3 regions of the Sinomonas terricola genome follow, and region 1 is predicted to be linked to each of the others. Evidence: predicted binding sites of a transcription regulator. Region 1 holds the regulator's gene; each other region holds the start of a gene.
What was found. Region 1 encodes LexA, which represses DNA repair genes until DNA is damaged. Its sites were predicted from a motif close to TCGAACANNTGTTCGA; they were not measured.
Positions count from the first base shown of each region.

Region 1 (9,404 bases):
GTCCACGACGCGCGGCGCATTGTCCGGGCCCTCGAGGTCCTTGAGGTCACGGGCAGGCCCTTCAGCGCCTTCATGCCGCGCCGCGAGTACGTGCAGCCTGCCATCCAGATCGGCCTCGACATGGAGCGTGCGGAGCTTCACGGGCGGCTCGCGCGGCGCGTGCGCCGCATGGTCGACGCCGGCCTGCCCGACGAGGTGCGCACGCTCGACGCCGCTGGGCTCCGCGACGGGAAGACGGCTTCCCGCGCCTTGGGCTACGCTCAATTCCTCCGCGTGCTCGACGGCGAGTCGACCGTCGAGCAGGCCATCGAGGAGACCACCGTCGCGACCCGGCAGTTCGCGCGGCGACAGGTGACGTGGTTCCGCGGGGATCCCCGGGTGCACTGGGTCGACGCCCTGCATCCAGACGTTGTCCCCGCCGCGCTCGGTATCCTTGAGGCATGACCGTCCCCGTGACCGACCTTGCCGACAGCCCGCTCGCCCACCTCGCAGGTCTCGCGTTCGCCAAGGGCCACGGCACGGGGAATGACTTCGTCCTCGTCGCCGACCCGGACGGCCGCGTCGATGTGAGCGCCGCGCAGGCCGCCGCGCTCTGCGACCGGCACCTCGGCATCGGTGCCGACGGGCTCATCCGCGCCGTCCGCTCCCGGCACGTGCCGGAAGGGGAGGCCATCCTGGCAGAAGACGGCACGGCCGAATGGTTCATGGACTATCGCAACGCGGACGGCTCGGTGTCCGAAATGTGCGGCAACGGCGTGCGCGTGTTTGTCGCGTTCCTCCTCGACCAGGGGCTCGTCGGGCTCGAGCCGGGGCAGGTCTTGCCCATCGGAACGCGCGCGGGCATCAAGCGCGTCGAGCGGCGCGAGGACGGTTTCGCCGTGGACATGGGGCCGTGGGAGTTCATCTTCCCCGCTCAGGCGGAGGCCGACGCCGGCGATTCTCTCGTCACCGCCGACGGCCTCGACGTCGCGCGTCCCGCGCTGAGCGTGAGCATGGGGAACCCCCACACGGTCGTCGCGCTCGCGGAGGACGCCGAGCTCTCCGAGCTGCGGCTCTTCACGGCGCCGAGCGTCGATCCGATTCCGCCGCACGGGACCAACGTCGAGTTCGTCGTCCCGGCCGAGCCGCTTGTCCGCGACGGCGTGGGAACCGTGTCGATGCGCGTGCACGAGCGGGGCGTGGGTGAGACGCAGTCCTGCGGCACGGGCGCGTGCGCGGTCGCCGTCGCGATCCGGCACTGGGCCGGCGCGGGGGCGCCGGACCGCTGGAACGTCCGCGTCCCCGGGGGGGCTGTCGGCGTCGCCTTCGTGCCAGGCGCCGATGGGGCCGAGCACGTCGAGCTGAGCGGCCCGGCCGTCATCGTCGCGCACGGCACGCTCGGCTGACGTCAGTCCGCGCGACGCGTCACGCGCAGGATGCGGAAGCCCTTGGACGTCGCATCGCGCGAGACGTCAAAGCTCTCGCCCAGTTCGTTGGCGAGCCAGCGTACGAGCGAGTCCGCACCGAGATTCTTCTGCACGACGAGCCAGGCATCGCCGCCCACGTGAAGCCGCGGCAGCCAGCGGAGGAGGAGCTCGTGGAGGGCCTGCTTGCCGATGCGGATCGGCGGGTTGGACCAGATCGTCGCGAAGCGCACCTCTGCGGGGACATCGTCCGGTTGCGAGGCGGTGACGTTCGCTAGCCCGAGACGGCGAGCGTTCGCCGCTGTGAGCGAGAGGCTGCGCTCGTTGACGTCGATCGCGTGCACGGTCGCGCCGGGGGAGCGGAGCGCCATCGTGAGAGCGATCGGCCCCCAGCCGCAGCCGATGTCGAGGAGATCGCCGTCCGGCGCCGGATCGGGGACTTCGGCGAGCAGCACCGCGGTGCCTTTGTCCACGCCGTCCGGGCTGAAGATGCCGCCAGAGGTTTCGAGGCTGCGCTCGGCGCCCTCGAGGATCACGGTGAGAGGCTTGCGCACGTCCGGCACGCCTGGCTGTGCGTTGAAGTAATGAGCGGATTCCATCGTCAAGTAGGATAGATCCATGCGCCTGTTCAAGTAGAGCCGAATCAACCTTTGGCCGCGCCCGCCGTCGACCCACGCTATCGAGCACAGTCATCGTGCACCGTCCGGCAGGCATCAGCAGGAAGTCATCCGCTTTGGAGGCTATGTGCGTGACCTCTCTTCTGTCACCCCTGAGAACTATTCTGGAGATGCAGCTCGCACGAAGGAGAACATGACCAACCAGCCCAGGACCAACGAGCCCAGGACCAATGAGTCCGGGAGCAGCCAGCCGAGCGCCCAGGATCTCAGCGCCCAGGACATCCAGGCCGTCATCGACCGGATCCTTGCGAAAGAAGAGGCTGCCGCGGCGAAGGGCGCGAACGCTGCGGGAACCCGGGCATCCGACGACGGCGAAGCAGCCCAGTCCGGCGGCCGCAGCAATGTTGCGAGCGGCAAGGCGCTGGCGATTTCTGAGCTCGCCGAAGAGCACAGCGAGTTCGACGGCGAACAGCGCGACCTCGAGGAACGGCGGGCGCTGCGCCGCGTCGGCGGCCTCTCGACCGAACTCGAGGACGTCACCGAGGTCGAGTACCGGCAGCTCCGGCTTGAGCGCGTCGTCCTGGCCGGGCTGTGGAGCGAGGGGACGCTCGAGGACGCCGAGAATTCCCTGCACGAGCTCGCGGCGCTCGCGGAGACGGCGGGCTCGGAAGTGCTCGACGGCGTCGTCCAGCGCCGCCTCAAGCCGGATGCGGGGACGTTCCTCGGCTCGGGCAAGGCCCAGGAGCTCAAGGACATCGTCTATGCCACGGGGGCCGACACCGTGATCGTGGACTCGGAGCTCTCGCCGTCCCAGCGGCGTGGGCTTGAGGACATCGTCAAGGTCAAGGTCATCGACCGCACGGCGCTCATCCTCGACATCTTCGCCCAGCATGCGAAGAGCCGAGAGGGCAAGGCCCAGGTCGAGCTCGCGCAGCTCGAGTATCTGCTCCCGCGCCTGCGCGGCTGGGGCGAGTCGATGTCCCGACAGGCCGGTGGCCGCGTGGGTGCGGCGGGCGGCGGCATCGGTTCTCGCGGTCCCGGTGAGACGAAGATCGAACTCGACCGGCGGCGCATCCGCACGCGGATGGCCAAGCTGCGCCGCGAGATCGCCGGGATGAAGCCGGCGCGCGAGACGAAACGGGCCAACCGCCGGCGCAACGAGGTGCCCTCGGTCGCGATCACGGGCTACACGAACGCCGGGAAGTCCTCGCTGCTCAACCGCCTCACGGACGCTGGCGTGCTGGTCCAGAACGCGCTCTTCGCGACCCTCGATCCCACCGTGCGGCGCGCGGAGACGCCGGACGGGCTCCCGTACACGCTTGCGGACACGGTGGGCTTCGTCCGCTCGCTCCCTACCCAGCTTGTCGAGGCCTTCCGCTCGACGCTCGAGGAGGTTGCCGACTCGGACCTCGTGCTGCACGTCGTCGACGCGTCGCATCCGGATCCGGAGGGGCAGATCGCGGCCGTGCGCGAGGTGCTCGCCGAGGTCGACGCGCGGAAGATCCCCGAGATCATCGTGCTCAACAAGGCGGACTCGGCCGATCCGTTCGTCCTCGAACGGCTGCGGCAGCGCGAACCGCGGCACGTCGTCGTCTCGGCCCGCACGGGCCTCGGAATCGACGCCCTCCGGGAGCTGATCAGCAAATCGATCCCGAGGCCGCACGTCGCGCTCACGCTCCTCATCCCGTACAGCCGGGGCGACCTCCTGAGCCGACTGCACGAGAGCAGCTCGGAAATCCGATCGCTCGAGCACACGGCGGAGGGGACGCTGGCCCACGTCGTCGTGCGCGACGAGTTCGTTGCGGAACTGGAGCCGTTCGCGGTCGATGGGTGACGCAGTGAGCGAGGATGCCGAGGAGGCCGCAGTCAGGCTCCTCGACGTTGCGGTGGCCGCGATGGGCGGGCAGCAGCGCGAGGGCCAGCACGAGATGACGCGCCAGGTGGCCCGTGCTATCGAGGAGGGCACCCACCTCCTCGTGCAGGCAGGAACGGGGACGGGCAAGTCCCTCGCGTATCTCGTCCCGCTCATCGCGCATGCCCAGGAGAGCGGCCGCCCGGCCGTTGTCGCCACCGCGACGCTCGCGCTCCAAGCCCAGATCGTGGGCCGCGACCTCCCCCGGCTGCTCGATGCGGTCGCACCCGAACTGGATCACCCGGTCGACGTCGCCCTCGTCAAGGGCCGCTCGAACTATCTGTGCAAGCACAAGCTCTCGGGCGGCTTCCCGAGCGAAGACGGTTCCGACGGGGCGCTCTTCGCGCTCGGGGAGGACACCGCCGTCGCCCACTTGGCCGCCACGCCCGGCGGTTCGGGGCCCGCGACCCAGCTCGGCCGCGAGGTCAAGCGCCTCCGCGAGTGGGCCGAGGAGACGGAGACCGGCGATCGCGACGACCTTGTGCCCGGGGTGTCGGACCGCGCGTGGCGGCAGGTGTCCGTCACCGCGCTCGAATGCCTCGGCGCCCAGAAGTGCCCGCTCGCGGCCGAGTGCTTCAGCGAACTCGCACGACAGCGCGGCGCCGAGGCGGACATCGTGGTGACGAATCACGCGATGCTCGCAATCAACGCGTTCGAGGGGCTCAGCGTGCTCCCGGAGTACGACGTCGTCGTGGTCGACGAGGCGCACGAGCTTCAGGACCGCGTGACCGGGGCGGTGAGTGCCCAGCTCTCCGTTTCGATGGTCACTGCTGGCGCGGCGAGTGCGCGCCGGAACTGCGGGATCTCGGTCGAGGCGCTCCAGTCGGCGGCCGCTCAGCTTGAACTCGCGCTCTCGGCGGTGCCTACGGGGCTCCTCGGCCGGGGGCTCACCGAGGAGCTTGCGCAGGGCATCGGGCTCCTCCGAGACGCGTGCCGCGCCGCGCTTTCCGACGCCAAGGCGGGCGATGGCCAAGGCGCGGCCGACGGCGGGCGGCAGGTCGCACGGTCCCGTCTCCTCGCGATCCTCGAATGCAGCGAACGCCTGCTTGATGCCGAGTCGAACGGCGAGGTGGTGTGGGTCTCGCGCACGGCGACTTTCGATCCCTCGACGGGCTACTCGGCACCGGCCGACGACGCGCCCGCGACGTTGAGCGTCGCGCCGCTCAACGTCGGCGGCAAGCTCCGGGACGGCCTCTTCGCCGACCACACGGTGGTCCTCACCTCCGCGACGCTCGCGATCGGCGCAGCCTTCGAGCCCGTGGCCGGCGGCCTGGGGCTGCTCGGGAACGGCGCGCCGAGCTGGACGGGGGTCGACGTCGGGTCGCCGTTCGACTACCCCAAACAGGGCATGCTCTACGTCGCGAGGCATCTCCCGAAGCCCGGCCGGGGCCTCGCGCGCGAGGCGATCGACGAGCTCGAGGCCCTCATCCGGGCGTCGTCAGGCGGCGCGCTGTGCCTCTTCTCGTCGCGGCGCGCGGCAGAAGAAGCTGCCGACGAGCTTCGCTCGAGGCTCGATCTCGAGATCCTGTGCCAGGGCGAGTCCTCGATGAGCGCCCTCGTGCGTCAGTTTGCCGACGAGCCGGATACGTGCCTCTTCGGCACGATGTCCCTCTGGCAAGGCGTCGACGTTCCCGGGCATTCATGCAGGCTCGTCGTGATCGACCGCATCCCGTTCCCGCGGCCGGACGACCCCATGATGACGGCCCGTTCTCGAGCCGTCGCGCAGGCGGGCGGCAATGGCTTCATGAGCGTCTCGGCGTCCCACGCTGCGGTGCGGCTGGCTCAGGGGGCCGGTCGCCTCATCCGCTCGACCCAGGATCGCGGCGTCGTCGCCGTGCTGGACTCACGCCTCGCGACCGAACGCTACGGCGCCTTCCTGCGTTCGGCGCTTCCGCCGCTGTGGGGGACCACCGATCGGGGCGTCATCCTCCAGGCGCTCGAGCGGCTGGCCGCGGCGGGGCCCGAGCCTAAACCGAGCGCATGACGGAGACCACGCGGCCCATGATGGTCGCGTGGTCGCCGAGGATCGGCTCGTAGCGCGTGTTCTGCGGCAGGAGCCACGTGTGGCCGTCGCGCTGCCTGAACGTCTTGACTGTCGCCTCGTCGTCGAGGAGCGCCGCGACGATGTCCCCGTTCTCGGCGTTGTTCTGGCGCCTCACGACGACCCAGTCGCCGTCGCAGATCGCGGCGTCGATCATCGAATCGCCCTTGACCTTGAGCATGAAGAGCTCGCCATAGCCCACGAGCTGCCGAGGGAGGGGCATGACATCCTCGACGACTTGGTCGGCAAGGATGGGACCGCCCGCCGCGATGCGCCCCACGAGCGGCACCATCGCCGTGTCTGCCGCGCTCGCCATCTCATCGACGCTGATGCCGCCGACGCCGAGCACGGGGGAGCTCTGCTCCGTCTCGATGGTGAGCGGACCCTCGTCGAGGCTCAGCGGCATGAGGACCTCCATGGCCCGCGGACGCTTGGGGTCGCGCCGGAGGTAGCCGAGCTTCTCGAGCTGCGCGAGCTGGTGCGTCACGCTCGAAAGGCTTGCGAGCCCCACCGTGTCGCCGATCTCGCGCATCGACGGCGGATAGCCCTTCGTCTGGACGGAGCGCTGGATGGTCTCGAGGATCTTCCGCTGGCGCACCGTCAGCCCCTTGGCCGCGCGAGTCGCTCCTGCCATGCCGTGCTCCTTCTCTATGCCTGCGTGTGCGGCCCGCTTATTTTGTCGGACCCCTTCAGCATCCTGATCCCACCGTAGGGGACGAAGCGGCTCCTTTCAAACATGTGTTCTATCGCGTCTGGACACGATTCGTCGAGAGGTGCTAAAAAGGTCCCTAGGTGATTCGAAGACACATTCGAACGAATTGCTCAGGAGGAAGAACCGTGGCACACGCATTCGCAACACCGCTCGGAGGAGAGTCCGTGAGCCTGCTCGACGCCCTGCTCGGGGAACGGGCAGGCGCGTTTGAGGAGCCTGCTCCGCGGATGTCCGCGCCTCCGAGGCTGCGCCTCACACGGCGGGGCCGGTTCGTGCTTATCGCCATGCCGGTGTTCATCGCCTCGGTGTTCCTTCTGGTGGGCCTCGCGGCACTCTGGTCCCCGGCGCGTGCGGGGGATGCTGCGCCGGCGCATCTCGATGCCGTGCAGGTGACCGTGCAGCAGGGGCAGTCCCTCTGGTCCGTCGCATCGCAATATGCTCCGGATCGGGATCCCCGCGTGGTCATCAGCGAGATTGTCGACCTCAATGGGCTCGATTCGACGCGCGTGCAGCCGGGCCAGCAGCTCATGGTTCCCAAGTCATGAATTCAGGGTGCTGCTCGCCGCGGGCGTAGGCTGGACCGGTGAACGAGCAGACTGTCCAGCAACCAGCGTCCGGCCTCGCACGGCCGGAGGTTCTCACCCCGGAGGAACGCCTCGCGCGACTTCCCCTCCGTGATGATCTGCGCGGACAGCACCCTTACGGAGCCCCGCAGCTCGACGTGCCGATCATGCTCAACGTCAACGAGAACACGTATGGGGTTCCGGCGGACGTCCAGGACGCGATCGCTGAAGCGGTGCGCGAGGCCGTTGCGGGGCTCAACCGCTACCCGGACCGCGAATTCACCGAACTGCGCGAGGCGCTCGCCGAGTATCTGGGGCACGGGCTGTCGGCGGAGCAGCTGTGGGCCGCCAACGGTTCCAACGAGGTACTCCAGCAGCTCCTCCAGGCGTTCGGCGGACCGGGCCGCAGCGCCCTCGGATTCCCCCCCACGTACTCGATGTATCCGCTCCTCGCCGCGGGAACTGGAACCGCCTATCTCAAGGGCATGCGAGCAGATGACTACGCGCTCGATGCCGAGTCTGCTGCCCGCCAGGTGCGCGAGCTTGCCCCCAACCTCGTCTTCCTCTGCTCCCCGAACAATCCGACCGGCACCGCGCTCGGCCTCGACGTTGTCGACGCCGTCTATGAGGCGGGAGAGGCGAGCCAGGCGATCGTGATCGTCGACGAGGCGTACGCGGAATTCGCCCAGCTCGGCACGGAGAGCGCTCTGACACTGCTTCCGGGCCGCCCGCGCCTTGTCGTGACGCGCACGATGAGCAAGGCCTTCGCCCTGGCTGGCGCCCGCCTTGGATATCTTGCGGCAGCGCCTGAAGTCATCGACGCGCTGCGCCTCGTGCGCCTTCCTTATCACCTTTCCGCCGTGACGCAGGCCACGGCGCTCGCCGCGCTTCGGCACCGTGCGTCGCTCATGTCCGAGGTTGAGGAGATCAAGCACCAGCGGGACAGGATCGTCAAGGAGCTCTCGCGGCTGGGCCTCAAGCCCGCCGCCTCGGATTCGAACTTCGTGTTCTTCACTGGCCTCCGCGACCCCCGGCGCATCTGGCGCGGACTCCTCGACGCCGGGATCCTCGTGCGGGACGTCGGGATTCCGGGAAGCCTCCGCGTCACGGCGGGCACCGAACTCGAGACGAGCGCGTTCCTCACGCGGCTCGAGGAGCTTCTCGCCGTCGAGTCCTAGGCAGCGGCCACCGCGAACTCCGACCCCGAGAACGCCGACCTAGAATGGGTTCATCCCCAGCGATCGCCTCGAATGAAGGGCATATATCCATGAGCATCGAGCTGCAGACCGCGCAGCGCCTCTCGCGCACGGCGCGGATGGAGCGCACGACCTCCGAGTCCTCGGTGGTCGTCGAGATCAATCTCGACGGCACGGGCCGGTCCGACATCTCGAGCAGCGTGCCGTTCTACGACCACATGCTCACGGCGCTCGCAAAGCACTCGCTCATCGACGTCACGGTGAAGGCCACGGGGGATACGCACATCGATGTGCACCACACTGTCGAGGACATCGCGATCACGTTCGGCGAGGTGCTCAAGCAGGCTCTCGGCACGAAGGCGGGCATCCGCCGCTTCGGCGAGGCCACGATCCCGCTCGACGAAGCGCTCGCGAACGCCGTGGTGGACGTCTCCGGCCGCCCCTACCTCGTCCACTCGGGCGAGCCCGCCGGGCAGGAGTACCACCTCATCGGCGGCCACTTCACGGGCTCCCTGACGCGGCATGTCTTCGAGGCGATCACCCTGCACGCGGGGATCTGCCTCCACATGACGGTTCTCGCCGGGCGCGATCCGCACCACATTGTCGAGGCGCAGTTCAAGGCGTTCGCCCGTGCGCTGCGGGCAGCCGTCGAGCCGGACCCGCGCATCGGCGACGCGATCCCCTCGACGAAGGGTGCCCTGTGAGCGAGGCGGGGACGCCTGAACTGCGCGATGGCGTCGCGGTCGACGCACGCAACCTCGGCGGTCCTGGCGCCGATCCAGCGGGCCGGCCCACCGTCGTCGTCCTCGACTACGGGTCCGGCAACGTGCGCTCCGCCGTTCGGGCACTCGAGCGGGCAGGCGCTGCCGTGACGCTCAGCGCGAAGCCCGAGGACGCCCTCAACGCGGACGGTCTCGTCGTGCCCGGCGTCGGCGCATTCGCGACGGTCATGGATGAGCT
Region 1 covers NZ_JAYGGQ010000004.1:73,813-83,216, reverse strand. Annotated here, with positions in the region: gene miaA (tRNA (adenosine(37)-N6)-dimethylallyltransferase MiaA) at 1-444, shown strand, start outside; gene dapF (diaminopimelate epimerase) at 441-1,385, shown strand; gene SPF06_RS07395 (class I SAM-dependent methyltransferase) at 1,388-2,002, opposite strand; gene hflX (GTPase HflX) at 2,214-3,854, shown strand; gene SPF06_RS07385 (ATP-dependent DNA helicase) at 3,847-5,916, shown strand; gene lexA (transcriptional repressor LexA) at 5,900-6,607, opposite strand; gene SPF06_RS07375 (LysM peptidoglycan-binding domain-containing protein) at 6,811-7,230, shown strand; gene SPF06_RS07370 (histidinol-phosphate transaminase) at 7,269-8,426, shown strand; gene hisB (imidazoleglycerol-phosphate dehydratase HisB) at 8,516-9,148, shown strand; gene hisH (imidazole glycerol phosphate synthase subunit HisH) at 9,169-9,404, shown strand, end outside.

Region 2 (9,404 bases), on a different contig from region 1:
TGCCGACGTAGATGACGCGCCCGTGCGGATCACGGAACCTGTAGACGCCCGGATCGGTCGGGATCTCGCCCGTCTTCGGCCGGTAGCTCGCTGGATCTGCCACCGCTCCAGTCTAGTAAGGGCGGGAGGGCAGGGGTGCAAAAGAGGGGTGGGGAGGGCCTACTCGTGGGCCGGGGGCTTGTTGTAGCCGTCGGCGCGTTCCTGCCCGCTCAAGGCCGCGATCGCGTCCATGATCCGGTCCGTCGCCTCACGCCGCACGGGAAGCGAATGGTCGGGGCCCAGCTTGTCGAAGTAGAGCGGCTCGCCCACCCGCATGCTGAAATGCTGGGGCCGGACAGTGTTCTTCCCGGCCGGCTGGAGCTTTTCGGTGCCTTCGAGTCCCACAGGCACCACGGGAGCGCCCGTGGTGAGCGTGAGCCAGCCGACGCCCGTGCGCCCGCGGTAGAGAAGCCCGTCGCGCGAGCGCGTCCCCTCCGGATAGATGCCCACTCCTTCGCCGCGCTCGAGGACGTCGAGGAGCGTCTTGAGGGCCGCCACGCTTGCGGCCTGCTCGCCGCGTTCGACCGGGATCGAGCCGACGCCCTCGAAGAAGGACTTCATGATCTTGCCCTTGACGCCGCGGCCCGTGAAGTACTCGGCCTTCGCGAAGAAGCCGACTTTGCGGGGCATGAGGGCCTGGATGATCACAGAGTCGAGAAACGAGAGATGGTTGGATGCGACGATGAACGGCCCGTCCTGCGGGACGTTCTCGAGGCCAGTCACGGTCGGGCGGCACAGGCCCGCGATGAGGGCGCGGATGCTCGTCCGGCTTGCCTGGTACATCAGCGGCACGAATCGGCCTCCACGGGTTCGGGGTCAGCGGAACCGGACAGAACAGGGGCAGCAACGGCGGCGACCGCGCGACCGTCCAGAGGGAGGAGCCGTTCGACGGCGTCGCCCGCCTCTCGCGCGTCCGCCACACGGGCCGCGAGGTCAAGGGCCTCGAGCTCGCCGGGCTCGGCGAAGCCCCACGTAACGGCGATACATGGGAGGCCGTTCGCCGCGGCCCCGGCCGCGTCGTGGCGCCGGTCGCCGATCATGACCGAGCGTTCCGGCGCCGCGTGGTTGACCGAGAGCGCCGCGGCGACGATGCTCGCCTTGCCGTCGGCGAGCGGGGGCAGCGTCTCGTCGTCCGGGGCCCCATGGATGCTGTGGAAGCGTGAGTCGAGACCTTGGATGGTGAGGAGCTTCTTCGCAAGCGATTCGGGCTTCTGCGTCGCCACCGCGAGGTGGTAGCCGGCTTCGCGGAGCCGATCGAGAAGCTCGCGAATGCCGGGATACGGCCGGCTCTGCGCCATCCCGGCCGAGATGTAGCGGCGCCGGTACGCATGGACGACGGCGGGCACAACCTCGGCGGGCACGTCCGCGAGGCGAGCGAGGGACTCGACGAGCGGCGGCCCCACCATGGAGTCGAGGGTCGCGGCGTCGGGGACGGGCAGGCCGTGGGCTTCGAGGGCGAAGGCAATCCCGCCGGTGATGCTTCCGGCGGGATCCACGAGCGTGCCATCCAGGTCGAAGATCACGAGCGCCGGGCTGTCTGTCACCGGGACAGTCTCGCACACCGATCGGTATGCCTAAAACTCACATGAGTCCCCGGGCATATTGGGCTCGGGGGGCGAACGCCGTGCATGCCGTGGCATTCATCGATCAGCGCGCAAACATCTCCGCGAGGAAGCGTCCCGTGTGGCTCGCGTCGACCTTGGCTACATCCTCGGGTGTACCCGTCGCGATCACCTGACCGCCTCCAGAGCCGCCGTCTGGGCCCAGGTCGATGATCCAGTCGGCGCTCTTGATGACGTCGAGGTTGTGCTCAATCGTGATGACCGAGTTGCCCTTCTCCACGAGGCCCTGGAGCACGAGCAGGAGTTTGCGGATGTCCTCGAAGTGAAGACCCGTCGTGGGCTCGTCGAGCACATAGACGCTGCGCCCGTTCGAGCGCCGCTGGAGCTCCGACGCGAGTTTGACGCGCTGCGCCTCGCCGCCCGAGAGGGTCGTTGCGGGCTGCCCCAGCCGCACGTAGCCGAGGCCCACGTCCACAAGCGTGTTCAGGTGCCGCGAGATCGGGCCGAAGGCCGCGAAGAACTCGGCTGCCTCGTCGATCGGCATGTCGAGCACGTCCGCGATGGTCTTGCCCTTGTAGTGGACCTCGAGAGTCTCGCGGTTGTATCGGGCGCCGTGGCACACTTCGCACGGGACGTACACATCCGGCAGGAAGTTCATCTCGATCTTGATCGTGCCATCGCCCGAGCACGCCTCGCACCGGCCGCCCTTGACGTTGAAGGAGAAGCGCCCGGGCTGATAGCCGCGGACCTTCGCCTCCGTCGTCTCGGCGAAGAGCTTGCGGATGTGGTCGAACACCCCCGTGTACGTCGCCGGATTCGAGCGCGGCGTGCGGCCGATCGGGCTCTGATCGACGTGGATGACCTTGTCGAGGTGCTCGAGTCCCTCCACGCGGGTGTGGCGCCCGGCCACCTGCTTGGCGCCGTTGAGCCGGTTCGCGAGGACCTTGTACAGGATCTCGTTCACGAGAGTGGACTTCCCCGAGCCGCTCACGCCCGTGACCGCGGTGAGGACGCCGAGCGGGAACGTCACATCGACGTCGCGAAGATTGTGCTCCCGCGCGCCGACGACTTTGAGCTGGCGCTTGCGCTCGATGGGCCGCCTCTTCCGCGGCACCTCGATCTGCCGGCGGCCGGACAGATAATCGCCCGTGAGGGAGCCGTGGTTTTCGAGGAGCCCGGCGAGGGGCCCCGAATGGACGACGTTGCCGCCGTGCTCCCCGGCTCCCGGGCCGATATCGACAATCCAGTCGGCCTCATGGATCGTGTCCTCGTCGTGCTCGACGACGATGAGCGTGTTCCCGAGGTCGCGAAGCCTTGTGAGGGTCTCGATGAGGCGGCGGTTGTCCCGCTGGTGGAGGCCGATGCTCGGCTCGTCGAGCACGTACAGGACGCCGACGAGGCCCGAGCCGATCTGGGTCGCGAGCCGGATGCGCTGGGCCTCGCCGCCAGAGAGCGTCCCAGCGGCGCGTTCGAGGTTGAGGTACTCGAGCCCCACGTCGAGCAGGAACGCGAGCCGCGCGTCAATCTCCTTGAGCACCTGATGGGCGATGTGGCGCTCGCGCTCGGTCAGATCGAGCGTCGCGAGGAACTCGCTGGCCTCGCGGAGGGGCAGGGCACAGACCTGGGCGATCGACTTTCCGCCCACGAGGACGGAGAGCGACGCCGGGTTGAGGCGCGCTCCCCCGCATTCGGGGCACGGAATTTCGCGCATGTATTCCGCGTAGCGATCCCGCGCGTAGTCAGACTCGGTCTCGGCGTGCTTGCGCTGGATATACGACACCGCGCCCTCGAAGCCCGTGCTGTACTTGCGCTCGCGTCCGAAGCGATTGCGGTACTGGACCACGACTTTGTGGTCCTTCCCGTACAGGACCGCGTCCCGCGCGTACTGCGGGAGGCTGTGCCACGCCGTGTTCATCGAGAAGCCGAGCTCGTCGGAGAGGCCTTCGAGGAGACGCGTCCAGTATTCCTGGGTTGCCGTTCCGAGGGACCACGGCGCGATGGCGCCCTCGCCGAGGCTCAGCTCGGGGTCGGGGACGACGAGCTCCTCGTCGACCTCGAGCTTCGTGCCGATCCCCGTGCACGCGGGGCACGCACCGAAGGGGTTGTTGAACGAGAACGAGCGCGGCTCGATCTCATCGATCGCGAGCGGATGCTCGTTCGGGCACGCGAGGTGCTCCGAGAACGCGCGCGTGCGGCCATCGTCGTCCGGCGCGACGTCGACGAAATCGGCGACCACGCGTCCCTCGGCGAGCCCGAGCGCCGTCTCGACCGAATCGGCGAGGCGCTGGCGGATGCCCTCCTTGACGACGAGGCGGTCGACGACGACCTCGATCGTGTGCTTGAACTGCTTGCCGAGCTTGGGCGCCTCGGAGAGCTGCACGAGCTCGCCGTCGACCCGTGCGCGCGCGTACCCCTTCGCCGCGAGCTCCTTGAAGAGATCCACGAATTCGCCCTTGCGCCCGCGCACAACCGGCGCGAGGATCTGGAAGCGCGTGCCGTCCGCGAGCTCGAGAAGCTGGTCGACGATCTGCTGCGGCGTCTGCCGCGTCACGGGCTCGTGGCAGATCGGGCAGTGCGGCCGCCCGACGCGTGCCCACAGGAGGCGCATGTAGTCGTAGATCTCGGTGATCGTCCCCACGGTCGAGCGCGGGTTCTTGCTCGTCGACTTCTGGTCGATGGAGACGGCGGGCGAGAGCCCCTCGATGAAGTCGACGTCTGGCTTGTCGACCTGGCCGAGGAACTGCCGAGCGTAGGCCGAGAGGGACTCGACGTAGCGTCGCTGGCCTTCCGCGAAGATCGTGTCGAATGCGAGCGAAGACTTCCCCGATCCCGAGAGGCCGGTGAAGACGATCATCGCGTCGCGGGGCAGGTCGAGGTCCACGTTCCGGAGATTGTGCTCCCGGGCCCCCTTGACGACGAGCCTCGAGAGATCGGCCCGAAGGGCACTCACGGGTGCGTCATCCCGCGCATGGACGCCGTCATTCGCCAGATCCGTGGGTGTGGGAGCAGTCTGCACGGGACCATGCTAGTCGAAAACGTCTTCGAACTTCCAACGGCGCCGCGGAGGCCCCCTGAGCCATTCAGCGCGCACGTGTCCCGCTCACAGCCGCGAGTACGCCTGTTCGACGAGCCGGACGGCCTCTTCGAGCTCGCATCCGCGCGCCCTCGCTGCCGCCGCGTACGCGGCGGCGGCCGCCGTGAGCTCTTCCTCACGCGCGTCCCGCGGTGCGACGACGGTTCCCGCGCGCCCCCGCGTGACGACGATCTTGGCCTCCTCGAGCTCGCGGTAAGCGCGTGCCACGGTGTGGGGAGCGACCCCGAGTTCGGCCGCGAGAGAGCGAACGGGCGGGAGCCGCCGCCCCGCGGGGAGGCCGCCGAGCGCCACGAGATCGGCGACATGCCGCCGGAGCTGTTCGAAGAGGGGCGTCGAATGGCTCTGGTCGGGACGCCACGCCCCGGGAAACTGCGCTTCCTGCATGCGCACCAGAGTAGCCCCGCCCAGCGCTGACCACATCGGGCCGCATCGGGCCGCACCGACCTAGACTGGCGCCATGACGAGCCTCCTCCACGACCTCGAGCACGTCACCGTCCGCTGCGCTGCGGTCGGCGACATGGACAACAACGTCTACGTCATTACGGCGAAGGAATCAGGCGATCAGGTGCTCATCGACGCCGCCGACGATCTCCCGGCCATCCGGGCGCTTCTTGCAGAGGGAGCCGGAGACACATCGGCGCCTGCCAAGCTCGCCCTCATTGCGACCACCCACCAGCATTGGGACCACGTTCGGGCCCTCGAGGGTCTCGTGGCCGAGACCGGCGCCCACACGGCCGCGGGGCGGCAGGACGTGTCCGGCATCCCCGTGCCGGTCGACGTCGTGCTCGACCACGGCGACGTGGGGAACTTCAATGGCTTCGACCTCACCGCGGTCCACCTGCGCGGCCACACCCCGGGCTCGATCGCGTACGTCCTCAAGGACGACGGCGGCCCGCACCTCATCTTCTCGGGCGACTCGCTGTTCCCCGGCGGCGTGGGCAACACGCAGAAGGATCCCGATCGCTTCACCCTGTTGATCCAGGATGTCGTCGAGCGGCTTTTCGACGTCTACCCGGACGACGCCGTCGTCTACCCCGGACACGGCGCGCCGACGACGCTCGGCACGGAACGCCCGCATCTCGAGGAGTGGCGCGCCCGCGGCTGGTGACTTGAGAACCGGCGGGCGCACGGCTCAGACGAGGTAGGCGAGGCCGTCCGGCTTCCGCCCGACGCAGAAGATGCGGCGGAACGGAAACACCGTGCCGTCATCGCGCGCAGGGTACGCGTCGAGCAGGAGCTGGTTGTACTGCTCTTCGAACTGCGCGCCTTCCTCGGGCGTGAGCGCATCGAGAACGGGCCTCAGCGTCGCGCCGCGGACCCAGTTGAGCACCGGATCTTCGCCCGCGAGCACCTGGAGGTACGTCGTTTCCCAGACGTCGGCTTCCCAGCCCGCCGCGAGCATGAGCTCGAGATATTCGGCGGGCTCCCCGACGGCGTCGCTGTGACGCAGCACGCCGCGGAGCCTCCGCTCCCACTGGGACGACTCGGCGAGCTCGCGCAGGAGGGTGTGGGACGGCGCCCCGAAGTTCCCGGGCACCTGGACGGCGAGCCACGCGCCCGGGGCGAGCTGCTCGAGCCAGCGGCCGATGAGCGCCTGGTGCCCCGGCACCCACTGGAGCGCAGCGTTCGAGACGACCACGTCGACGTCGTCCTCCGGCTCCCAGGCCACAATCTCGCCGAGTCGGAAGCTCAGGCGGGGACGCCCCGGCGTCGTCCGGTCGGCGGCCGCGATCATGTCCGGCGAGCTGTCGACTCCCTCGACGAGGGCCTCCGGCCAGCGGTCCGCGAGCGCGGCGGTGAGTGCCCCGGGCCCGCAGCCCAAGTCGACGACGTGGCTGGGCGATTCGGCGCCGATGCGCGAGGTGAGGTCGAAGAACGGCCGTCCCCGATGGTCGCCGAAGCGGACGTAGAGGGCAGGATCCCACGTGGGCGAAGCACTCATGGCTCCACGCTAATCCGGATAGGCTGAACCCGCCATGAGACTCGACCAGCTCCTCCCCGACGCCCACACGACCGCGACGATTGACGATCTCCCCGACGCTGTCTACGAGGCGTTCGTCCGCTGGGCCGAGGGCCGTGGCCTCTCCCTCTATCCCGCGCAGGACGAGGCGGTCATGGAGCTAGTGCAGGGCAACAACGTGATCCTTGCGACGCCGACGGGCTCGGGGAAGTCGCTCGTCGCGATCGCGGCGCACTTCTACGGGCTCGCGACGGGCCTGCGGAGCTACTACACAGCGCCCATCAAGGCGCTCGTCTCGGAGAAATTCTTCGCCCTGTGCGAGATCTTCGGCGCGGAGAACGTCGGCATGATCACGGGCGATTCCTCGGTCAACGGGCAGGCGCCGATCATCTGCTGCACGGCCGAGATCCTCGCCAACCACGCACTCCGTGAAGGGGCCGCGGCCGAGCTCGGCCCCGTGGTCATGGACGAATTCCACTTCTACTCCGACCCCCAGCGCGGCTGGGCCTGGCAGGTGCCGCTGCTCGAGCTCCCCCAGGCGCAGTTCCTCCTGATGAGCGCGACGCTCGGCGACGTGAGCCGCTTCGAGAAGGAGCTCGCCGAGCGCACAGGGCGGACGACGACGACCGTCGCCGGTGCCGAGCGGCCCATCCCGCTGCATTACTACTACGAGGAGAAGCCCGTCCACGAGACGCTCGAGGAGCTTCTCGCGACGAAGCAGGCGCCCGTCTACGTGGTGCATTTTAGCCAGCTCGAGGCCATCGAGCGGGCCCAGCAGCTCATGAGCGTCAACATGTGCACGCGCGAGGAGAAGGACCGCATCGCCGAGCTGATCGGGCGCTTCCGGTTCGCTGCCGGATTCGGCAAGACCCTCAACCGGCTCGTGCGGCACGGCATCGGCGTGCACCACGCGGGCATGCTGCCCAAGTACCGCCGCCTCGTCGAGCAGCTCGCCCAGGCGGGGCTCCTCAAGGTCATCTGCGGGACCGACACGCTCGGGGTGGGGATCAACGTGCCCATCCGCACGGTGCTCCTCACGGCCCTCACGAAATTCGACGGGCAGCGGATGCGTCACCTCAACGCACGCGAATTCCACCAGATCGCGGGCCGCGCCGGCCGCGCGGGGTTCGACACGGCGGGGACCGTCGTCGTCCAGGCGCCCGAGCACGTCATCGAGAACAACCGCGCCCTCGAGAAAGCCCGTGCGAAGTTCGGCGACGACGCCCGCAAGCTCCGCCAAGTCATCAGGAAGAAGCCGCCCGAGGGCTTCATCTCGTGGGGGCAGCCCACGTTCGAGCGGCTCGTCGGCGCGGCACCCGAACCGCTCACGTCGAGCTTCACGGTCACCCACGCGATGCTCCTCAACCTCGTCGCACGGCCCGGCAATCCCGTCGCCGCGGCGCGCCGGCTGCTCGAGGAGAACCACGAATCACGCCAAGTGCAGCTGCGGCTCATGCGACGCGCCCTCGGGATCCTGCGCGAACTGCTCGCGGCCGGTGTCGTCGAACGCATCCCGGACGAAGAGCGGACCGCCGAGGACCGCGCAAGCGGCCGGACGCTGCGCCTCACCGTCGACCTCCAGGAGAACTTCGCGCTCAACCAGCCCCTCTCGCCCTTCGCGCTCGCCGCACTCGACCTGCTCGGGCCGGAGACGCCGTCGTACGCCCTCGACGTCGTCTCCGTCATCGAGGCGACGCTCGAGAAGCCGCGGCAGATCCTCTCCGCCCAGCTCAAGCGCGCCCGCGCCGACGCCGTCGCGGCGATGAAGGCCGAAGGCCTCGAATACACCGAGAGGATGGCCCTCCTCGACACGGTCGCCTACCCCGAACCCCTCAAAGAACTCCTCGAGGCCGCGTTCGAGGAATACCGCAAGCACGCGCCCTGGGTCGGCGACTTCGAGCTCGCCCCCAAGTCGGTCGTGCGGGACATGTACGAGCGCGCGATGGACTTCGGGGAATTCGTGCAGTACTACTCCCTCGCGCGCAGCGAGGGCATCGTGCTCCGGTACCTCACGGACGCGTACAAGGCACTCAGCCAGACCGTGCCGCAGGACGCGCTCCGCGAAGACCTCGAAGACCTCGTGGCTTGGCTGGGCGAGCTCGTCAGGCAGGTAGACTCGAGCCTCCTCGACGAGTGGGAGGAGCTCACGAGCGGCCACGAGCTGCACCCACACGATGCGCCCCCTCCCCCGCCGCCCGCCCTCACCACGAACCCCCGGGCGTTCCGGGTCATGGTGCGCAATGAGCTCTTCCGCCGCGTCGAGCTGTTCGCCGATGAGGACTCGAAGGCGCTCGCCGAACTGGACGAGGGCGCAGGATTCGGCGTCGACGCATGGGAGGAGGCGCTCGACGCCTACTTCGAAGAGCACGAGGACATCGGCACGGGTCCCGACGCACGCGGGCCACAGCTGCTCATCATCGACGAGAAGCCGGGTGTGTGGCACGCCCGGCAGATCTTCGACGATCCTGCCGGCCACCACGACTGGGGCTTCTCGGCGGACATCGACCTCGCGGCGAGCGACGAGGCGGGCTCCGCCGTCATCCGTGTGAAGCAGATCGGGCGGCTCGGAGGCTAGGTTAGGAGCATGAGCCTTTCCCCGGTCACGACCACGCTTCGCCCAGCTCGGCCTGACGACGTCCCCGCCGTCCTCGAACTCATTCACGATCTCGCGGTCTACGAGCGGGAGCCGAACGCGGTGAAGAACACCGTTCCAGTGCTGACCGAGCAGCTCTTCGGTGACAATCCGGCG
Region 2 covers NZ_JAYGGQ010000003.1:142,261-151,664, reverse strand. Annotated here, with positions in the region: gene uvrC (excinuclease ABC subunit UvrC) at 1-103, opposite strand, end outside; gene SPF06_RS06470 (lysophospholipid acyltransferase family protein) at 160-822, opposite strand; gene SPF06_RS06465 (HAD hydrolase-like protein) at 822-1,583, opposite strand; gene uvrA (excinuclease ABC subunit UvrA) at 1,687-4,590, opposite strand; gene SPF06_RS06455 (GntR family transcriptional regulator) at 4,702-5,079, opposite strand; gene SPF06_RS06450 (MBL fold metallo-hydrolase) at 5,153-5,803, shown strand; gene SPF06_RS06445 (trans-aconitate 2-methyltransferase) at 5,828-6,637, opposite strand; gene SPF06_RS06440 (DEAD/DEAH box helicase) at 6,672-9,230, shown strand; gene SPF06_RS06435 (GNAT family N-acetyltransferase) at 9,240-9,404, shown strand, end outside.
Region 2: a site for LexA is predicted at 4,631-4,646, ahead of uvrA (excinuclease ABC subunit UvrA). Genes of this name have one in related genera too.

Region 3 (9,404 bases), on a different contig from region 1:
TGACGGCAGCTGGCCTGCGACCCTTGGTCGTCGGTGCGGGCAAAGGGACCTCGGAACAGGATGGCCGCTCGGGCGCGCTCGAACTCCTGGACCGCGTTCCGCCGGTCACGGCGATTGTTGCCGCGAATGATGTCATGGCCGTCGGCGCCCTCGCCGCGCTTCGCGAAAGGGGGCTGAAGGCGCCGGCGGATGTCGCCGTCGTCGGCTATGACAACTCCCCGCTCGCCGCCTACGGCTACCTCGCGCTGACGAGCGTCGATCCGCACAGCCGGGAGATCGGCGCAGAGGCCGCCCGCACGCTGCTCGCCCGCCTTGAAAACCCGGACGCACCGAGGCGCTACGCCCTCATCGAGCCCGCCCTCGCGACCCGCCCGAGCACGGGACCGTCCCGGAACGGGCAAATCCACGAGCCCTGACACGGCCCGCAAATCGCTCGCGGCAGGACCCTCATCCGTGGTCCCCACCTGGCCTTGGAAGCGGCGCTCCGACCAGCCATCCACCTCTTGAGATTGAATCATCAGAGCGCTCCAAATTGTCTGGACAAAGTATTGACATCCAGCCACCCCCTGAGTCATCGTGTGAATGGCATCACACCGATGGCCAAGATGTGGACCGCTCCATATCGGTGCGGTCGGCTCTGAGAAAAGGAAATTGCTGATGACGATGAAGTCAATTGCCCGTGTGGTGTGGAACCGCCGGGTGCTGGCCGTGGCCGGGGTCCTGGCCGTGCTGGCGACAAGCGCGTGCTCCCAGTCCGGGAACTCCTCGAGCTCGACCAGCGGCGCAGCCGCCGGCGGGAACGGCAAGGCCAAGATCTTCGTCATCGGCGGCAAGTCCGATGACCCGTTCTGGTCCAAGGTCAAGCGCGGCGTCGACGATGCGGCCAAGGTGGTCCAGGCCCAGGGTGGCTCGGTGACGTTCCTGGGCCCGCAGAACTACGACAATCTGGGCCCCGATGCTGCCAAGCTGATCGACTCGACGCTGAGCCAGGGCGCGACGGCGGTCATCGCACCTGACTGGGTGCCCGATGCAGAGGACGCGGCCCTGAAGCACGTGACCGACCAGAAGGTCCCGCTCTTCATCTACAACGCAGGGGGCCTGCCTGCTGCTGACAAGGTCGGGGCGGTCAACTACGTGGGCAGCGAGGAGTACACTGCGGGCAAGGCCGGGGGTACGTACCTCGGGCAGCACAGCGCGAAGCACTCCCTGTGCGTGAACACCCTGCCCGGCTCGACGAACACCGAGGACCGGTGCCGCGGCATCGGCGATGGCATCAAGGCCAATGGCGGGACGTCGACCGAGCTGCCGCTGCCCTCGTCCCAGTTTGGCAACCAGACTGCCGTCGCCCAGGCGATCAAGGCGGCGCTCCTGAAGGACTCGAGCATCGACTCGGTCGTCACGATCAGCACCTCCGACGCCGGCAGCGCGGTCAGCGCCGTGCAGCAGGCGAACCTCACGGGCAAGGTCAAGCCCGCGACCTTCGACATGGACACCGCAACGCTGAACAACATCAAGAACGGCACCACGCTTTTCGCGATCGACCAGCAGCCCTACATGCAGGGCTACCTCTCGGTATCCATGGCCAACTCCTACGTCGCCTACGGGATCAACCTCCCACAGCGCCCGATCCTGACCGGCCCCGCGATCATCGACTCCCAGAACGTCGACCAGGCCCTCGCCGGCGAGCAGGCCGGCGTCCGCTAACAACGACGAGCCGGGTCCCGGAATGCCCCGGGGCCCGGTTCCAGACCCCCCGGACGCGTCACAGCCGTCGCGTCCTCAGTACTTAAGGTGGTAGTCCAACCATGGCAGTGAATACGACCCACGGCCCATCCGGGGTCTCCGCGAACCGCAAGGCGCGGACCGCGCCGTCAACGACATCGCTCGGCTCGCTCCTGCGCCGGCCCGAGACCGGCGCGCTGATAGGGACCGTGGCAGTCTTCGTCTTCTTCGCCATCTTCGGCGGAGGACAGTTCCTCTCCAGCGGCGGTGCAGCCAGCTGGCTCAACGTAGCCGCCGAGCTCGGCATAGTCGCCATCCCTGTCGGCCTGCTGATGATCGCCGGCGAGCTCGACCTCTCGGTCGGCTCGGTGATCGCCGCGAGCTCGATGACCACGGCGATCATCTCCGGCTACTGGGGCCTGCCCACCGCGGTCGGCATCGTCGCCGCCCTCGTCGTCGGAGGCCTCGTTGGGTTTGTCAACGGGCTCGTCGTCACCCGCACCAACGTGCCCTCGTTCGTCGTGACCCTCGCGACCAACTTCGGTCTCGCCGGCATCACGCTGGGCTTCTCCCGCGTGATCACCGGGACCACGAGCGTCTCGCTCGCCCCGGAAGCGTGGGCCAAGAGCATCTTCGGCACCCTCATCGGCGGCCAGTTCGAGGTCGCCATCTTCTGGTGGATCGCCGTCATCCTGGGCGTGGGATGGTTCCTGCACTTCGCCCCCCGGGGCAACTGGATCCTCGCCGTCGGCGGGGACACGATCAGCGCTCGCTCTACTGGCATCCCGGTGGAGAAGGTCAAGATCGGCCTCTACATGAGCTCCGCCCTTGGGGCCTCCCTCGTGGGCGTGATCCAGACCGTCCTCTACAACGGCGCCCAGGTCGCGAACGGCCAGGCCTTCGTCTTCAACTCGATCATCGCCGTCGTCGTCGGCGGGGTTCTGCTCACCGGAGGCTATGGCTCCGTCGTCGGCGTCCTCCTGGGCACCCTCACCTTCGCCATCGTCAGCCAGGGCATCTACTACACCGGCTGGAACTCCGACTGGGCCGCGCTGATCCTGGGCATCCTGCTCCTCGTCGCTGTCCTGATGAACAACACCTTCCGGAAGATGGCGCTGTCCTCCGGAACCCCGAAGAAGAAGGCCTGACCACCATGACCGCTCCATTCCTGAAGCTGACCGACGTCTGCAAGTCCTTCGGCTCCACCCAGGTTCTCAAGGACATCTCCCTCGAGGTCAAGCCCGGCGAGGTCCTGTGCCTGCTCGGCGACAACGGCGCCGGCAAGTCCACCCTCATCAAGGTCCTCTCCGGCTTCCACGAGCCCACCAGCGGCACCATGGAGGTCGAGGGCGAGCCGGTGAAGTTCAAGAGCCCCCGCGACGCCAGCGACCGCGGCATCGCCACGGTGCACCAGTTCGGCGGCACCTTCCCCCTGATGAGCATCGGCCGCTCCTTCTTCGTCGGCGCCGAGCCAAAGAAGGGATGGGGGCCGTTCAAGCGCTTCGACAACAAGTTCGCCGGCGAGATCGCCGTCCGGGAGATGCGCAGCCTTGGCATCACCCGCATCACCGACGGCAACCGCCTCGTCGGCGGCCTCTCCGGCGGCGAGCGGCAGGCCCTCGCGATCGGGCGCGCCGTGCACTTCGGCGCCAAGCTGCTGATCCTCGACGAGCCCACGGCTGCCCTGGGCGTCAAGGAGGCCACCCACGTGCTGCGCATCATTATGCAGGCACGCCAACAGGGCCTCGCCGTCATCCTCGTCACCCACAACGTCACCCACGCGATGAAGGTCGGGGACCACTTCGCCGTCCTCATCCACGGAGCCCTCGCCGCCGACTTCCGCAAGGGCGAGCGCACCCGGGAGGAGATCACCGACCTCATGGCCGGCGGCGAGGCCATGGCCGAGCTCGAAGCCGAGATAGCAGCCTACGAGACCGCCCACGAGGGCCACGCCCCCGAAGCCGGAGACCTCGAGAGGATGCTCAACGAGAAGTGAGACGGCCCGTCCCCGGAGCGGGGCCGGCTAGCAGCCGCGCCCGGCTCCTAGGCCGCCGCCAGATGACGAGTCGTGCCGGCAGGGCAGCCATGACCCCAGTCGAGGAGTCCTGGACCAACCCAAGGACACCGGCCTCGGAACCAGATGCCGGGTGACCCGTGGGCACCATCCAAGGAAAGGAAGGCCGCATGCCCGTTCTCGACCAGAACCTGCTCGCCAGCCCCGCGAAGCTTCACCTGCTGGCCCTCCTCCTGGAGGGGATGGACACTGTCGGCGACCTCGCATTGACGCTGGACATCTCCCCGTCCAGCGTCTACCAGCACCTCGCCTGGCTCCACGGCCGGGGCCTTGTCACCAGCTCCGTCCAAGGCCGGAGGAAGACATTCGCCCTCGCCCCCGCAGTCGACGAGAGAGCCCTGCGGCACGCGCTGCTCAACGCAGCCCTGAAAGGCACCGCGATTCGCAGCGGCGAGGCCCATCTAGACCACCTCCGCGAATGGGCCTCGACTCCCAAGGCCTCCTGAGCGAATCTGACTGCGCCCTCCGGTATTCGATCGGAGGGGCGCATACAACTGCGACCAGGGAGATCGCCGAGGAAGGAGAATCGTGGATCCGACACCGGCCGAAGCGACCAAGAGACCTCTTTTATACACGCCGGAAGCACTCATCCGCGCCGCGTCCACGGTCCACCGCACCGCGGCTGCGGACCTCGAGCATGCTCTTGCGCTCGGAAACCAGGACGAGGCCATCCCGGTGCTGCTCAGTGGCGCCTCCCTCTTGGCCCGGGCCGAGTTCGAAGACGGCCCAGAAGGCCTGAGCCTCGCCATCCTGGACCGGGCAGAGCAAATCCTGCACGACACTCTCCGGCTTCCCCGAGGCCGCACCGGACCCATTGGACCTCGGCATCCGCCACCGCCCCACGTGGCGGCCGGATGCAGCCTGCCTCGAGCTCGGCGATCGCTAGCCATGCTAGTCAAGCAACAACAGGTTTGAGGTAAGTGAACGTAGGCGTCCACATGGGCGATGAGCTCGTGCATCTAATGCAACTTCCGGCCGTATAGGTGATGGATGCAGTAGGTTGCCACGCCCCAGACCAGGAATTCTGTGAGCTCGGGGACCAGGATGTCCGGGTACTTCGGGTTCTCGGCGTGCAGGACGACGCCGCGCGCGGTGAGCCAGAGGCGCTTGACGGTCAGCTCGCCGTCGAGGACGGCCACGACAACGTCACCGTGGCGTGGGACGAGGGAGCGATCGACGAGGAGCTCATCGCCGTCGCTGACGCCGGCCTGCTCCATAGAGTCCCCCACGACGCGGACGATGAAGGTCGCGGCCTTGTCTTTCACCAGCTGCTCGGTGAGGTCGATCGGTCCGTCGTAGTAGTCCTGGGCGGGACTCGGGAACCCGGCCGGAACAGGCTGCGGGGCGACCGGCAGGAGCATCGGCTCCGCGTCGACCCGCAAGGAGTTCAGCACGAAGGCCACGGCCTGCACCTCCACTGAGTCGAATATTTATCTGAGCGATGCAACTATCACTCATACACCTGTTCCAATGGTAGATCCGGCGGCCGACAAGGGATGCCGGCGGATGTCCCCAACTGTCCGCGTTCGAGGGGCACGGGCTCCTTGGCCGACTGAGACAATGGGTGGGTGCTGGTGACTGTGACGATCAGGGACGGCTCCGACGCGACAGACCGCGTCGACGCCGAGGCCCCCACCTACGAACAAGCCCTCTCCGCGGCCCGGGAGAAGGTCCCCGAGGGCTGGAACATGATCGCCATCCGCACCGATCGCGACTAGCTGCTGAGGGTGCCGGGCGGACTGCACGGCACCACCTGGGCACTTGCCCTTCCCTGTCCTCCGCGCCCCGACGCTGCGCACGGGCTGGTCTGACCTGAGAGTCAGCGACCCTGAGCCCGGTCGCGCGAGCTCCGGCGAGGGTGCTGATTCGTGCCCGTGCTGTGCGGTACATTCGTGACAGAGCCCCTGCCGTCGAGACACCCCCCAAGTCTCCGGCAGGGGCTTTTTCGAGCCCTCAGGCGAGCATCCCCGCATCCCTGCCCCACAAGTCCTCGGGCCGATGTCCGATTCGGCCCAGTCCCGCGACCTTGGGCTGGCAGGAGGGGGATCTTGCCGAGCCTCCTCCACCTCGATAATCTATAGATGTCAGATCGAGTATTAATCAGGAGGGTGGCATGCCCGCCGTATCCCGCACCCCCAAAGAGGCTGTCGACGACGTCGGAGCCATCGACCGGCTCCGAGCCGCAGCCGACGCAGACCTCGAAGCCCACAGGGCCTCCCACAAGGCCGCACACGATGCCCCCGGCACACCCGAGACCGAGGCCCGGCGCTTCGCGCCGTCCGCGGTCGCCCACCGGCTCGACGCGATCGAGAACGAACAGCGGCGCATCCGACGGCAGCTCAAAAACGCAGCCCGCACTCCAGGCAAGGCCCCGGCACTCGAGGCCCGTGAACGCGAGCTTGCCACACAAGCCGAGCGCTGGGCCGCGGTCCGCCGCGAGCAGATCGCCCAGGGAATCGCCGCCGACCGCTCCGGCATCAGCAAGGGAGACCAAGTCCGGTGGCACGGCCAATGGCTCCCCGTCCTCAGGGCGAACGCCCGCAGCGTCATCGTCTCCTCGCCGTGGGGAAACGAAGCCGTCCCCCACCACGAGCTCACCGGCCACAGCCCATCCAACCGTGACGCCGGTGTCCCGAACCGTCCCTCCGGAGGACCTTTGGGGGCAGAAGCCACGAACAGGAGTCGGAGATGAAGAAGATCACCCACCGCGAGCCACTCGCCACCCCCCATCCCGCATTCACCGCCGGCCCCCTCGATATCGGACACCGGTCAATGCCGCCCAACCGCAGGCTCATGGCCTTCATGGTCGACTGCAGCGCCCGCGAATGCGCAGCACAGGTCGCCGAGGCACAGAGCACGGAGGCGGCAGGAAAGCTGGCCCGCGCATTCCGGACATGGCCCGCCGAGGCGATCGCGGCGCTACTCGACGACGGGCACCAGGACTGGGCACGAGCCTTCTTCCCCGCGTTCGTCCGATACCTCCACCAAGCCGAACGCAGGGTCGCCCTCGAGGCCATCAGCGCCGAGGCCGCCCTGGCGGCCATCACCGAGCCGGTGCGAAAGCTCACCGGCCCATCGTGGGACGAGGTCCGCTACGCACTCGCGGCCGAGATCGGGCTGGTCAAGGCGGCCGCAGCCGTCTGAGAACCCCACCCGTGGCCAGCCACCCGGACGAGAGGACAGCAGCATGAAAACCCAGATCGAGACCAAGACCGCCAGAGAGGCAGTCATGCGATGAGCGCGGTCACGTGGTCGATCGCGTTCTTCGCCCCGGCGCTGATCGCCGGCGCTGTCATCCTGTCGCTTCGGCTCCGCCGCCGGGGCGAGGACATCTACATGCGCATCGCGGGCTTCGACGACGCACAACTTGCCAGCCTCGGCTCCGACGAGCTCTCCCGGATCGACGACGAGCTGCACGACTGCGCGAGGCAGAGCGATCCTGCCGCAGCCACGGCGATCAGATCCGCCCGCCAGCGCATCCGCAGCGCGCTCGAGCGGCGGGAGCCATGACCAGCCGTCGCAGCGGCCATGACCCCCGCGACGTCGCCCTCACGGACGACCCGGCCGTTCCTGAAGCCGAGCTTCCGGGCCAGACCAGCATTTTCGACTGCCTGGGCGACCGGGCCATAAGGGAGCTCGGGCAGCACCTTCGTGCCCGCCGTGCCGGGCGCCTTGCCATGGGGGAGGAGCGGCCGTGACCCCGGCTCTGACCGAGCGGACCGCAGAGCACAGGCCCGCAACCAGGACGCGCTCGTTCCGTCACGACGATCTGGTCGCCGTGGACCTCTTCAGCGGCTTCGGAGGCCTCACCCGCGGCATCGAGATGGCTGGATTCACGACGATCATGGCCGCCAACCACAACGCGTACAAGGTCGAAGTGCACGAGGCAAACCACCCGAACGCGGAGCACTGGATCGCGGACCTGGTCGATCCGGAGTCCTCTGACTACCACTCCGCCAGGGACCTGCCCGCCGCCGACTTGCTCGTCGCGGGGGTCTCGTGCACCAATCACTCGCAGGCCAACACGAAGCGGGCCTATGAGCATGCCGTGTCCCTGTTCGACATGCTGGACCCGGAGTACGAAGAGCGGGTCACGCGCTCCGAGCGGGACCGCGCGACCGCGAACTGCGTGCTGCACTACGCGGCGCAGCACCATCCGCGCATGATCCTGGTCGAATGCACCACCGAGCTGCAGTCCTGGGGCCGGCTCGTGCCCGGCAGCCGCAAAGTCGGCGACGGCTCTACGTACCGCTGGTGGCTGAAGCAGTTCGAGATCCTGGGCTACAGGCACAGGGTCCTGTTCCTCAACAGCCGATTCTTCGACGTCGACCAGTCGAGGGATCGGGCGTACTGGGTCTTCTGGGACAAGGCGATTCCCGCCCCTGACCTGGACCACCGCCCCGAGACCTGGTGCCAGCGCTGCGACACCGTCGTGCAGGCCGCACAGTCGTGGAAGACCGGGATCCCCGTCACCGGCTCTGTCCGGTACGGCAAGCAGTACGTCTACCGCTGCCCTGGCTGCCGGGACGAGGTCGTCCCGCCTTCCGGGTACTCCCTCAGGTCCCTGGACCTCAGCGACCTGGGCACCCGCATCGGCGATCGCGAGCGGCCGCTGGCGGCCTCCACCATGGCCCGGGCCGAGCGGTGCCGGCAGCGCTTCGCCGAGTTCCCCGCCGTCCTGATGCCGGCAAAGGCCACCAGGGGATCGGAGCGGCACCCGTGGCAGCCGCTGCCCACACAGACCAGCCAGCAGGAGGCCGCACTGCTGTCCACCGGCGCCGTCATGCAGATGGCCAACGGCTACGAGCGCCCCGGGTCGCACTGCCGGGCCCGGGACCTGTCCCAGCCGCTGTGGACTCAGCCCGCGAGCCCGTCGACAGCGGTACTCACCCCTCCCGTGGCGCTGGCGGTGGCCAACTTCCAGGGCGCGCCCCGGGGCGGGGACGAGCCGCTCCCGACCCAGGGCGGTTCGGAGACCCTGGGAATGCTCTCGGCCAGAGTCCTGCCCAACCGTACCAACGGCACCAGCAGGGGCCTGGGCGAGCCCATGGAGACCCTGGTGGGCAGTGCAGGCTCCGGAGGGCTCGGCCTGCTCTCGAGCGGTGTCGTTCCCTTCCGCCGGCACACCGTCCCGACCACGCACGCCGAGGCCATGCCGACCGTCACCTCGGAGCAGATCCCGGGGCTTCTGACCCAGACGCTGGCCGTCGGCTGGCTCAAGCAGAACGGATCCAGCGCGGCCGACACCGCAGCGCACCCCCTGGACGACCCGATGGGCACCCTCACCTCTCGGGACACCACGGCGCTCTTGGCGGCAGGGTGGCTCGAGGCTCTGGCGACAGTCTCCCTGGAGGACTGCTACTTCCGCATGATGAAGAGCCGCGAGGTGGGGCGTGGCTGCGGATTCGACGTCGACTTCGGTCAGCACCAGGGCACCTTCAAGGTCTGGGGCAGCGCCCGGGATCAGGTCGACGGCTTTGGCAACGCCGTCTCCCCGCAGGTCGGGACGTGGATTGGGCTCCGCCTCCGGGCGGTATTGCATGGGATGGCGCCATGAGCCGGGACGAGACCCCCACCCTGCACGCGATGGGCTGGAGCGACGGCGGGG
Region 3 covers NZ_JAYGGQ010000017.1:27,323-36,726, reverse strand. Annotated here, with positions in the region: gene SPF06_RS18715 (LacI family DNA-binding transcriptional regulator) at 1-416, shown strand, start outside; gene SPF06_RS18710 (sugar ABC transporter substrate-binding protein) at 658-1,704, shown strand; gene SPF06_RS18705 (ABC transporter permease) at 1,806-2,870, shown strand; gene SPF06_RS18700 (ATP-binding cassette domain-containing protein) at 2,876-3,718, shown strand; gene SPF06_RS18695 (helix-turn-helix domain-containing protein) at 3,907-4,242, shown strand; gene SPF06_RS18690 (hypothetical protein) at 4,364-4,573, opposite strand; gene SPF06_RS18685 (LexA family protein) at 4,756-5,157, opposite strand; gene SPF06_RS18680 (hypothetical protein) at 5,365-5,514, shown strand; gene SPF06_RS18675 (hypothetical protein) at 5,910-6,488, shown strand; gene SPF06_RS18670 (hypothetical protein) at 6,485-6,940, shown strand; gene SPF06_RS18665 (hypothetical protein) at 7,031-7,306, shown strand; gene SPF06_RS18660 (hypothetical protein) at 7,303-7,494, shown strand; gene SPF06_RS18655 (DNA cytosine methyltransferase) at 7,491-9,353, shown strand.
Region 3: a site for LexA is predicted at 5,219-5,234, ahead of SPF06_RS18685 (LexA family protein). Genes of this name have one in related genera too.